One region of the Pseudomonas sp. 910_23 genome, then DNA from elsewhere that is predicted to be linked to it. Evidence: predicted binding sites of a transcription regulator. Region 1 holds the regulator's gene; each other region holds the start of a gene.

Region 1 (4,176 bases):
CGTGATGGGCGCACGTTCACGCACCTGGCTGAACATGCCGTTGACCGCATCCAGTGCTTCGAGAATCACGTCCATCAATTCCGAATCAACGTGACGCTCACCCTTGCGCAGGATGTCGAACACGTTCTCGGCGATGTGGCAGCACTCCACCAGTTCATGGAGCTGGAGGAAGCCGGCGCCCCCTTTTACAGTGTGAAAACCGCGAAAAATTGCATTGAGCAGGTTCGCATCATCCGGTCGGCTTTCCAGCTCGACCAGTTGCTCGGACAGTTGCTCTAGAATTTCGCCGGCCTCTACAAGGAAATCCTGAAGGATTTCTTCATCGGCGCCGAAGCTCATGGGTGTGCTCCTTAGAAGCCTAAACTGGATAACAGGTCATCTACGTCATCCTGACCTGACATAACGTCTTCACGTTTATCGGCATGAATCTGCGGACCTTCACCCTTGGCGAGATGTTTTTGTGGATCTTTTTCCGAGAGGATCGCTTCGCGGTCGTGTTCGATGCCGGCAAAACGGTCGACCTGGCCGGCCATCAGCACCAATTTGAGCAAGTTGCTTTCCACTTCGGTGACCAACTGGGTCACGCGCTTGATCACTTGGCCGGTGAGGTCCTGGTAATCCTGGGCCAGCAGAATGTCGTTGAGGTTGCTCGCCACCGTACGGTTCTCTTGCTCGCTGCGCGACAGGAAACCGTCGACCCGACGCGCCAACTCACGAAATTCCTCAGCGCCCACTTCACGGCGCATGAAGCGGCCCCAGTCAAGGCTCAGGGCCTGGGCTTCGCTGGCCATGCCGTTGACCAGAGGCGTGGCGTTTTCCACCAGGTCCATGGTGCGGTTGGCAGCGGCCTCGGTCAGCCTGACCACATACGACAGGCGCTCAGTGGCATCGGTGATCTGGGAAATTTCTTCGGCCTGGGGCATGCGCGGGTCAATCTGGAAATTGACGATTGCACTGTGCAGCTCGCGTGTGAGCTTGCCCACTTCCTGGTACAGGCCGCGGTCACGGGTCTGGTTAAGCTCATGGATCAACTGCACCGCATCGGCGAACTGGCCTTTTTCCAGGCTGTCGACCAACTGGTGAGCATGTTTTTTCAGGGTCGACTCAAAGTCGCCCTGTGACGTTTCGTTATGCTCCATAGCTCCCCCGCGATGGCATTAGCCGTGGATGCGTTCGAAGATTTTCTCGATCTTCTCTTTCAAGGCCAGTGCCGTGAATGGCTTGACCACGTAACCGTTGACCCCGGCTTGGGCGGCTTCGATGATCTGTTCACGCTTGGCTTCGGCGGTCACCATCAGCACAGGCAGGCTGCGCAGTTTTTCATCGGCACGCACATGGCGCAGCAGGTCGATACCGGTCATACCCGGCATGTTCCAGTCGGTTACCAGAAAGTCGATGCTCCCGCTGTTGAGGATCGGAATCGCCGTCAGGCCGTCATCCGCCTCGACCGTGTTGGTGAACCCAAGGTCACGCAACAGGTTTTTAATGATCCGCCGCATCGTTGAGAAGTCATCAACGATGAGGATTTTCATGTTCTTGTCCAATTCGACCTCCAAGCAGTCTTAAACGCGCCCAGCACCTGGACGCGCCATTTCAATCAACAGGCGTTACACAAAAAGGACTGCCCAGGGCACCACGGTACTCACCCGCAAAACCCTGCGGTTTCGCGGTAGCGTCTGCAGTGTCCCCACACTGCCTGTCAGCGCGCGCGCCACTCTCCCAATCGCCCCCGCAAGCGGGCTGCGCACTGGCTATGCAATTGGCTGACACGCGACTCGCTGACCCCCAGGACCTCACCGATTTCCTTGAGGTTCAGCTCTTCGTCGTAGTACAGCGCCAGCACCAGGCGCTCACGCTCGGGCAAGTTGGCAATCGCGTCCGCCAACGCTTTCTGGAAACGTTCATCTTCCAGATCGCGCGACGGTTCAAGATGTGCACTCGCGCCGTCCTCGTGCAGCCCTTCGTGTTCGCCGTCCTGTAAAAGGTCGTCGAAACTGAACAGGCGGCTGCCCAAGGTATCGTTCAAAATCCCGTAGTAATCGTCGAGACTCAATTGGAGTTCGGCCGCAACTTCATGATCTTTAGCGTCACGACCGGTTTTTGCTTCAATTGCACGAATTGCATCACTGACCATGCGGGTATTGCGGTGTACCGAACGCGGCGCCCAATCGCCTTTACGCACCTCGTCGAGCATTGCGCCACGAATACGGATACCCGCATACGTCTCGAAACTCGCACCCTTGCTCGCGTCGTATTTGGTCGACACTTCAAGCAGGCCGATCATGCCAGCCTGGATCAAGTCCTCGACCTGCACGCTCGCCGGCAGGCGCGCCAACAGGTGATAGGCAATGCGCTTGACCAGAGGCGCATAGCGCTCGATCAATTCGCCCTGGCTGTCACGTGCCGACTTTTTGTAAAGGTTGTAGCCGCTGGATGTCATAGCACCGGTCCCGCACTCGTCTGATGCACCAAACGCTCGACGAAAAACTCCAGATGCCCCCGCGGATTGGCGGGCAACGGCCAGGTATCGACCTTCTGGGCAATGGCCTTGAACGCCAGTGCGCATTTCGAACGAGGGAACGCTTCGTAGACCGCACGCTGCTTTTGCACGGCCTTGCGCACACACTCGTCATAGGGAACTGCGCCGACGTATTGTAAAGCCACATCGAGGAAGCGATCCGTGACCTTGGTCAACTTGGCGAACAGGTTGCGCCCTTCCTGCGGGCTCTGGGCCATGTTGGCCAGCACGCGAAAGCGGTTCATGCCGTAGTCACGGTTAAGCAGTTTGATCAGCGCGTAGGCGTCGGTGATGGAAGTGGGTTCGTCGCACACCACCAGCAGCACCTCCTGCGCGGCGCGCACAAAGCTGACCACCGATTCGCCGATCCCGGCGGCGGTGTCGATCACCAGCACGTCGAGGTTGTCGCCGATATCACTGAAGGCCTGGATCAGCCCGGCATGTTGCGCGGGGCTCAGGTGCACCATGCTCTGGGTGCCCGAGGCAGCCGGCACAATACGAATGCCACCGGGCCCCTGGAGCAGCACATCGCGCAGCTCACAGCGGCCCTCGATCACATCGGCAAGGGTATGTTTGGGTGTCAGCCCCAGCAGAACGTCCACGTTCGCCAAGCCCAAATCAGCATCCAGCAGCATGACGCGACGGCCAAGCTCTGCCAGGGCCAGGGACAAATTCACTGACACGTTAGTTTTGCCGACGCCACCTTTGCCGCCGGTCACCGCGATCACCTGTACGGGATGCATGCTGCCCATTTTATTTCTTTACCTTGTCTTGCTTAGACGCAGGCTACATGGCTTGGCCGCTTGAAACGCTTGCAGACCATCGATGTAGGTACATTTCACGGTGTTCATCCTGCCTCAACCGACCCGTTTTGCCGGGTGGTGGTAAAGGTCGGCGAACATATCGGCCATCGCTTCCTCGCTAGGCTCTTCTTGCATTTGCACACTGACGGCACGGCTGACCAACTGATGACGGCGCGGCAGATGCAGATCATCAGGGATCCGCGGCCCGTCGGTCAGGTAGGCGACCGGTAATTCATGACTGATGGCCAGGCTCAACACTTCGCCCAGGCTCGCGGTTTCGTCGAGCTTGGTGAGGATGCAGCCGGCCAGACCGCAGCGTTTGTAACTATGGTACGCGGCGGTAAGAACCTGTTTCTGGCTGGTGGTTGCAAGCACCAGGTAGTTTTTCGACTTGATGCCACGCCCGGCCAGACTTTCGAGCTGCATACGCAGGGCCGGGTCGCTGGCTTGCAGGCCGGCGGTATCGATCAGCACCACGCGCTTGCGCAGCAGCGGGTCGAGGGCATTGGCCAGGGACTGGCCCGGGTCGACGTGCGTCACCGGCACATTGAGGATGCGGCCCAGGGTCTTGAGCTGCTCCTGGGCGCCGATGCGGTAGCTGTCCATGCTCACCAGGGCGATATTCTGTGCGCCGTACTTGAGTACGTAGCGTGCGGCCAGCTTGGCCAGGGTAGTGGTCTTGCCCATGCCGGCGGGGCCGACCATGGCAATCACACCGCCCTCTTCCAGGGGTTCGATTTCCGGGGTGGCGATCATGCGCGCCAAGTGCGCCAGCAACATGCGCCAGGCCTGACGCGGCTCTTCGACTTCGGCGGTCAAGGCCAGCAGGTCGCGGGACAAAGGGCCGGACAAGCC
Region 2 (4,176 bases), on a different contig from region 1:
ACTTCATGCCCACATAGCGGTTCTCGACGATGTCGAGACGGCCGATACCATGCTGGCCACCGATACGGTTGAGGGTCGCCAGCACGGTGGCCGGAGACATTTCAACGCCGTCCAACGCGACGATGTCGCCGTTGCGGTAAGTCAGTTCCAGATACTGTGGCTTGTCTGGAGCGTTCTCCGGGGAGACGGTCCATTTCCACATGTCTTCTTCGTGCTCGGTCCAGGTGTCTTCCAGGACGCCGCCCTCATAGGAGATGTGCAGCAGGTTGGCGTCCATCGAGTACGGCGACTTCTTCTTGCCATGACGCTCGATCGGGATCGCGTGCTTTTCAGCGTAATCCATCAGCTTTTCACGGGAGAGCAGGTCCCATTCACGCCAAGGGGCGATCACTTTTACCCCTGGCTTGAGTGCATAGGCACCCAGTTCGAAACGCACCTGGTCGTTGCCCTTGCCAGTGGCACCGTGGGAAATGGCATCAGCGCCGGTTTCGTTGGCGATCTCGATCAGACGTTTGGCGATCAGCGGACGTGCGATGGAGGTACCCAGCAGGTACTCACCTTCGTAGACAGTGTTGGCGCGAAACATCGGGAATACGAAATCGCGGACGAACTCTTCGCGCAGGTCGTCAATGTAGATCTCTTTCACGCCCATGGCTTGCGCCTTGGCACGTGCAGGTTCGACCTCTTCGCCCTGACCCAGGTCAGCGGTGAAGGTCACCACCTCACAGTTATAAGTATCCTGCAGCCACTTGAGGATCACCGAAGTGTCCAGGCCGCCGGAATACGCGAGAACGACCTTGTTTACGTCGGCCATGCCATCACTCCACGGGGTTGTACGGAAAGGCAACGATTCTACCGATCAAAACCGCGAAATTACAGGGGCGCGACAGCAAATGAAGATAAAGCGACAGATTATGTCGAGTGGGCGACCGATGGTCGCACCTACGAGGTAGCCGCCGGGTTGCTCGGTACCGTGGCTTGGGATGCCGGTTTCTCGGGGGCAGCGACCCGCTCAAGCTGGATATTCACACGGCGGTTGCGGGCGCGGTTGGCGGCACTGGTGTTGGGTGCCAGAGGGTAGCTCTCGCCGTGGAAACGCAGGGTGATCTGCGATTCCTGAATGCCATTGGCCTTGAAGTAATCCATCACCGCCAGGGCGCGGCGGCGCGAGACGTCGCGATTGGTCAGGCGATTGCCACTGTTATCCGAGTGGCCGTTCAACTCGACATGATTGACGGTAGGGTCGGCCTTCATGAACGCAAGAATCACAGACAGCTTCTTCTTGGCGGCAGCGTCCAGCTCAATGCCGCCACCGGGGAATCCGACTTCAGTCTGCTTGACCTGATCGTAATTCATGGGCAACAGCTTGGCAGTGCACGACTGATAGTCGCTGTAAGCCTTGCTGAACCTCACCGGCAGCAGACGCACCTCCGAGTACCCGCCCTCGCGCGCGTAATGCCGTACGGTCGGGCTGCGCCCCTCAAGCAATCCAGTGAACAGGCGCCCGGCCTGGGCCTGGGAGCTATTGAACAGTACGTCGCCACTGCCGACACGTACCGCCCCGAGGTTGATATCGCCTCGGCCCGGCTGCCAGGGCGCAGCGGCGGCCAACAAGGTTGCCGAGCCTGCGCCAAACGCACCGTTATAGGCTTTCAGGCGAAACGTCGCCTGCTCGCCGGCCCGGCGCACGAACTCCCCGGAACCAAAGTCGGTGATCGGCTGCGTCAGGCGGCACTCGAACTGGTCGCCCTCTACCTTCCACTCAATATTCTCCAGACGTGTCTGGAACGTGAGGGCCATAGCGGGCAGGCTGGCGAACACACTGAGCAGGGCTAGATAATGCTGGCGCACGGGAGGCTCCACTGGTTTCTACAACACTTCAAAGCGTCATACATCGTTAAGGCATACCCGGGGATATCGGTCGCATCCGGCAAAACTTGATAGCGAGTGCCTGCAAGAGTCTTTTCCGGTAGCATTCCCACCAGATTGACCCGCCTGGAATCCCCAATGTCCGACCGCCTGACCCTGCTGCGTCCCGACGACTGGCATATTCATCTTCGCGATGGTGCTGCGTTACCCCAAACCGTGGCCGATGTGGCGCGCACGTTTGGCCGTGCCATCATCATGCCTAACCTGGTACCTCCGGTGCGCAATGCCGCAGAAGCCGACGCCTATCGGCAGCGTATTCTCGCTGCACGACCGGCCGGCAGCCGCTTTGAACCGTTGATGGTGCTCTACCTGACCGACCGCACCCAGCCTGAAGAGATTCGCCAGGCCAAGGCTAGCGGTTTCGTACACGCAGCCAAGCTCTATCCGGCCGGCGCGACCACCAACTCTGATTCCGGCGTGACCAGTATCGACAAGATCCTGCCGGCGATCGAAGCCATGGCCGAAGTTGGTATGCCGTTGCTGATCCATGGGGAAGTGACCCGTGGCGATGTGGACGTGTTCGATCGCGAGAAAATCTTTATCGACGAACACATGCGTCGTGTGGTCGAGTTGTTCCCGACTTTAAAGGTAGTGTTCGAGCACATCACCACCGCCGATGCCGTGCAGTTCGTCACCGAAGCTTCGGCTAACGTTGGCGCGACCATCACCGCTCACCACCTGCTCTACAACCGCAACCACATGTTGGTGGGCGGAATTCGGCCGCACTTCTATTGCCTGCCGATCCTCAAGCGCAACACTCACCAGGTGGCACTGCTGGATGCCGCCACCAGCGGCAGCCCGAAGTTCTTCCTGGGCACCGACTCGGCGCCCCACGCCCAGCACGCCAAGGAAGCCGCATGCGGTTGTGCCGGATGCTACACGGCGTTTGCCGCCATCGAGCTGTATGCCGAAGCATTCGAACAGCGCAATGCCCTGGACAAACTCGAAGGTTTTGCCAGCCTCAATGGTCCGCGTTTCTACGGCCTGCCGACGAATACCGACCGCATTACCCTGGTCCGTGAAGATTGGACCGCCCCCGCCAGCCTGCCGTTTGGCGAGCTGACCGTTATCCCGCTGCGCGCCGGTGAAACACTGCGCTGGCGCCTGCTGGAGGAAAGCAAGTGAGTGAAGACCATTACGATGACGAACAAGAGCACAGTGGCGGCGGCTCGCGCCACCCGATGGCCGAGCGTTTTCGCGGTTATCTGCCGGTTGTCATCGACGTAGAAACTGGTGGCTTCAACTGCGCCACCGACGCCCTGCTGGAAATCGCCGCAACCACCATCGGCATGGACGAACAGGGTTTCGTGTTCCCGGAACACACCCACTTCTTCCGTGTCGAGCCGTTCGAAGGCGCCAATATCGAAGCCGCGGCCCTGGAGTTCACCGGGATCAAGCTCGACCACCCGCTGCGCATGGCCGTCAGTGAAGAAGCAGCACTGACCGATATCTTCCGTGGCGTGCGCAAGGCGCTGAAGGCCAATGGCTGCAAACGCGCGATCCTGGTCGGCCATAACAGCAGCTTCGACTTGGGCTTCCTGAATGCCGCCGTGGCGCGCCTGGACATGAAGCGCAACCCGTTTCACCCGTTCTCAAGCTTCGACACTGCCACCCTTGCAGGCCTGGCGTATGGCCAGACCGTACTGGCCAAAGCCTGCCAGGCAGCGGGTATCGACTTTGATGGTCGTGAAGCCCACTCGGCCCGCTACGATACCGAAAAGACCGCCGACCTGTTCTGTGGCATCGTCAACCGCTGGAAACAGATGGGTGGCTGGGAAGACTTCAACGACTGAGCCTGCACCGCCCCTCCCATAAAAAAACCGGCCTTTTCAGGCCGGTTTTTTTGTACCTCGACGCAGGCTTACAGCTTGCCGGCGTTCTCGGTCAGGTAAGCGGCAACGCCTTCTGGCGAAGCGTTCATGCCTTTGTCGCCTTTTTTCCAGTTGGCAGGGCAGACTTCACCGTGCTCTTCGTGGAATTGCAGGGCGTCAACCAGGCGGATCAGCTCTTCCATGTTACGGCCCAGCGGCAGGTCGTTGATGATCTGCGAACGCACGACGCCCTTGTCGTCGATCAGGAACGCGCCACGGAAAGCGACGCCGCCTTCAGACTCAACGTCGTAGGCCTTGGCGATGTCGTGCTTCATGTCGGCAGCCATGGTGTATTTGACTTTGCCGATGCCGCCGTCGTTGATGGCGGTGTTGCGCCAGGCGTTGTGGGTGAAATGGGAGTCGATGGACACGGCAA
Region 3 (4,176 bases), on a different contig from region 1:
TTTCCAGGAAGACCCGGAACTGTTCGAAATCCAAATTACCCGTAGACAATGATACCGCCTCTTAAATCGTGTGATCGCCGGGGGAAATCCCCTAGCCGTGATCTGCTGCCTTGATCCGGTCGACTACCCGGGATGCGAGGTCATCAGGACGGAATTTGGCCAGAAAGTCATCAGCACCAACCTTCTTGACCATTGCCTGGTTGAATACCCCCGACAACGAAGTATGCAGGATGATATGCAGTTTTTGCATGCGTGGATCGTTGCGTATCTCGGCCGTGAGCGTGTAGCCGTCCATTTCCGGCATCTCGATGTCGGAGATCATCATCAGGAATTCTTCTTCGGGCTTCTTGCCTTCGTCCACCAGCTTGCGCAGGTAATCCAAGGCCTGACGACCATCATTGAGGGCCACCACGTCTACACCAACGGTCTGCAGGCAGCGTGTGACCTGCTTGCGCGCCACTGAGGAGTCGTCCACGGTCAATACGCGCAGAGACACCGCCTTGTGTGCAGTCTCGGCATCCACCACACCCACAGAGATGGTTTCCGAAGTGGGCGCCACTTCGGCGAGGATTTTCTCCACGTCGATGATTTCGACCAACTGGTTATCGACCCGTGTCACCGCCGTCAGGTAGTGATCGCGCCCCGTGCCCTTGGGCGGCGGGTGGATCTCTTCCCAGTTCATATTGACGATACGCTCCACCGAGCGCACCAGGAAACCCTGGGTCTTGGTGTTGTACTCGGTGATGATCACAAAGGGGTTCTGGCGGTCTTGCAAACCCGCCGAGCCCGTGGCCATCGCCAGGTCAAGAATGGGAATAGTTGCACCACGGATGTTGGCTACGCCACACACCACTGGGCTGGACTTGGGCATGATCGTCAGCTTGGGGCATTGCAGCACCTCCCGCACTTTGAATACGTTGATGCCGTACAACTGCTTGCCATCCAGGCGAAAAAGCAACAACTCCAGGCGATTCTGCCCTACCAGCTGTGTGCGCTGGTTTACTGAATCCATTACACCTGCCATGCCCTGACTCCTAAATCCTGGGGGTACGACGCGCACCCAACACTAAACGGCACGAGCTTTGCTATTTATTAAACATGGATATTAAAACGACAGTTTCCCGACGCCCTAGCCACCGCAGGCTGTTCAGCACCGTGATGGCGCTGCTTGCCTTGAGCATTGGCGCTACCGCACGCGCCGACAATGTCACCCTGCCTGATCTCCTTATCGGCGTCACCCAGGGTTTTCTTGAATTCACTGTAGAAGATTATCTGGCGACCACGCAGACCCCGGGACGTTATGAAATTCAGGTCAGCCAGTTGGACCCGCGCTTGCGCATGCCGATGTGCGACAAGGAATTGACAGCCACGCTGGAAAGCCCTGCCCAGCCCATCGGACGCGTAACGGTAAAAGTTCGCTGTGAAGGCGCCTCGCCCTGGACGGTATTCGTGCCGGCTCAGGTCAAGCTGTTCCGCGATGTGGTAGTGGTCGCGCGACCGTTGAAACGCACCGGCATCATCGGCTACGAGGATGTGGCCCTGCGCGAGCGCGATATCAGCCTGATCAACCAGGGCTACCTGACCTCAGTGGATCAGGCTATCGGGCAGAGACTCACCCGACCAATGGTCACCGATCAAGTCATCACACTGGTTCATCTGGAACAGGCCGAAGTGATTCGCAAGGGTGACCAGGTGGTGATTTCTGCCAGCAGTGGCGGGCTGAACGTAAGGATGCCAGGGGAGGCACTGTCCAACGGCGGCATGAGCGAACAGATTCGCGTCAAGAACCTCAACTCCAATCGCGTGATCAAGGCGCGGGTCACGGCGCCAGGTCAGGTCGAAGTTGCTTTATAGATCACTGGAATCACAGCCCGGCTTTTCCTACACTGTGTATTGGATGTCGAGCGGTACAGGTTTATTGTCAATCGAGCCTAAAGTTTGCCCGGGTATGGCCGAAAACATGGCAAGCGTCCAAATACCCAGAGGTTTTTTTCACCATGGTCATTGATTTCAGTCGTTTGAATAGCACCCAGGCTTTGCCGGGCAATACGCGCACCAACGGTGCCAAGGACAGCGTAGAAGCCAAGTCCCAGCCCCTGCCCGCCAAGGCAGAGCAGGCCAGCGCCAGCCAGAGCGGGGAATCGGTACACCTGAGCAATGAGGCTCAACAGTTGCAGAAGGTCACTGACTCGCTGCGTGATCAGCCGGTTGTCAATAAAGCTCGCGTGGCTGAGTTGAAACAGGCCATCGCCGACGGCAGCTATAAAGTCGACAGCAGCCGTGTAGCCAGTAAGCTGCTTAACTTCGAAGCCGAGCGCTAGGCAAAAGCCTGCGCAGGGCTTTTGGACGCTTAAAACCCAAGGCCAGCCATGCACCACGACGAACATCTGCTTCAACTGATCATTGATGATCTGGCGCCCACGCACCAGTTGCTTGAGCTGCTCAAGGAAGAATCCCTGGCCCTGTACGGCCGGGACATGCCCTTGCTCGAAGAAATCCTGGCGCGCAAGCAGTCGCTGATTGTGTTGCTCGAACAACACGGCAAGAAGCGCAGCCAGATACTCATCAGCCTGGGCCTGCCTGCCGATCACGAAGGCCTGGCACAACTGGCCAGCCATTCCTCGGTCGGTGATCAATTACTGGCGCAAAGCAAAGAACTCAATCAATTGCTTGCCCAGTGCCAGGAAGCCAACCTGCTCAACGGCCAATCAATCCAGCTTCAGCAAGCCACGACCGCCAATCAGTTGCGCATACTGCACGGTGGTGAGCCTCCGGCCCTGTACAACGCCCAAGGCTCCACCTCTCGCCTGGTCAAGCCAAGTACCCGCAGCCAAGCCTGACACCGGTTTACAGCGCGACCTATCCAAGGAGCGCTACATACTGGCAAAATGCCGGTTCTTGCGTGTAGTCGTACTTTGTCTGGAGATGGAAGAACCGTGTTCAACGCCCCTAATGCGGAAGATGCACCGCAGCCACCGAAGGTGCTCACTACGCCTCTGGAAGTCGCCAGCACATTACGGATGCTGCAAGAAAGCCATGATCCGCTGATCATCACTTTCCACGAACGCAGCCAGCGCTTTCAAAGCTATTTGGTGGATATTGATCGGGACAGCAAAACGCTGGCCCTGGATGAAATGATCCCCCGAGACGGTGAGCGCTACCTCGAGAACGGCGAACCCTTTCGTATCGAAGGCTTCCATGAAGGTGTACGGGTTGCCTGGGAAAGCAATGGCACGCTGAATATCAGCGAAAAAGACGGCCACCGTATCTATAGCGGCAGCATGCCTGATGAAGTGGTTTACCATCAGCGGCGCAATGCATTTCGCGCCGCGCTGAAACTTGCGCAATTGGTGAATATCGAACTGGGCGGCGAGAAGCTCAAGGCACCGATCAGCGGCAAACTTCTGGACATTTCCGCCACCGGCTGCAAATTGCGCTTTGAGGGCGATATCTCCGAGCGCCTGCAGTTGGGCCAGGTCTATGACCGCTTTATCGCCGCCCTGCCCTTTGGCAGCATGACCACCTCCGTCGAACTGCGCTACCTGCACTTCGAAGACAAGATCAACACGACCTTTGCTGGCGTGCGCTTTCACAACATGAGTGGTTTGGTGCAGCGCCAGGTGGAGCGTTTTGTCTACCAGCTGCAGCGCGAGGCTCGGCGCTTCGACAAGGACGATGATCTTTAAGGTTTGGACGCTGAAATAAAAAACGGGCAGTTCCTGATAGGAACTGCCCATTTTTCGTTCAGGGGCGTGCCCTGCTCAAGTCATGGGGATGTTCATCCGGGTCCACCGGCTCCTGCGGCTCTTCATTGGCTGGCTCATCAGTTACCGGGTCTGGCTCGGGTTCCGGGTCAGGGACAGTGACCTGCATCTGCTCCTGTACCACTTGCTCATCCACCCGTGGGTCTAGCGCTGCTACCAGCGGTGAACTGGACATGCTGTCAGGCATCGCCACGTGATGCAGCGGGGCGTCGTCGACCTGGTGCAGGTTGGTCACTGCTTTGGGGCGGATGCGCCATACCAGGATCAACGCACACAAACTGAAAAACGCGTAGAGCATCTGGCTGCCGAACAACTTCATCACTACGCCCGCCAGCAGTGGGCCGATACTGGCGCCTATGCCGTAGGTCACCAACAACATGGCCGTCAGCGAAACCCGACGATCACCTTCTAC

What was found. The regulator FliA, encoded in region 1, starts transcription of late flagellar genes. The targets are predictions, from matches to a motif close to CTAAAGTTTNNNNNNNNNNNGCCGNTAA.
Region 2: the regulator FliA is predicted to act here: its motif matches at 1,915-1,942, upstream of FW800_RS26445 (flagellar protein MotY).
Region 3: the regulator FliA is predicted to act here: its motif matches at 1,932-1,959, upstream of flgM (flagellar biosynthesis anti-sigma factor FlgM).

Annotation. Positions count from the first base shown of each region.
Region 1 is NZ_VXCZ01000004.1:74,638-78,813, forward strand. It holds gene FW800_RS05995 (chemotaxis protein CheA) at 1-339, opposite strand, end outside; gene FW800_RS06000 (protein phosphatase CheZ) at 351-1,139, opposite strand; gene FW800_RS06005 (chemotaxis response regulator CheY) at 1,158-1,532, opposite strand; gene fliA (RNA polymerase sigma factor FliA) at 1,700-2,440, opposite strand; gene fleN (flagellar synthesis regulator FleN) at 2,437-3,270, opposite strand; gene flhF (flagellar biosynthesis protein FlhF) at 3,376-4,176, opposite strand, start outside.
Region 2 is NZ_VXCZ01000031.1:1,410-5,585, reverse strand. It holds gene FW800_RS26450 (argininosuccinate synthase) at 1-814, opposite strand, end outside; gene FW800_RS26445 (flagellar protein MotY) at 943-1,851, opposite strand; gene pyrC (dihydroorotase) at 2,008-3,054, shown strand; gene rnt (ribonuclease T) at 3,051-3,722, shown strand; gene FW800_RS26430 (peroxiredoxin) at 3,791-4,176, opposite strand, start outside.
Region 3 is NZ_VXCZ01000030.1:47,213-51,388, forward strand. It holds gene cheR (protein-glutamate O-methyltransferase CheR) at 1-49, opposite strand, end outside; gene FW800_RS26390 (chemotaxis protein CheV) at 92-1,024, opposite strand; gene flgA (flagellar basal body P-ring formation chaperone FlgA) at 1,099-1,854, shown strand; gene flgM (flagellar biosynthesis anti-sigma factor FlgM) at 1,998-2,321, shown strand; gene FW800_RS26405 (flagella synthesis protein FlgN) at 2,370-2,840, shown strand; gene FW800_RS26410 (flagellar brake protein) at 2,937-3,686, shown strand; gene FW800_RS26415 (MFS transporter) at 3,745-4,176, opposite strand, start outside.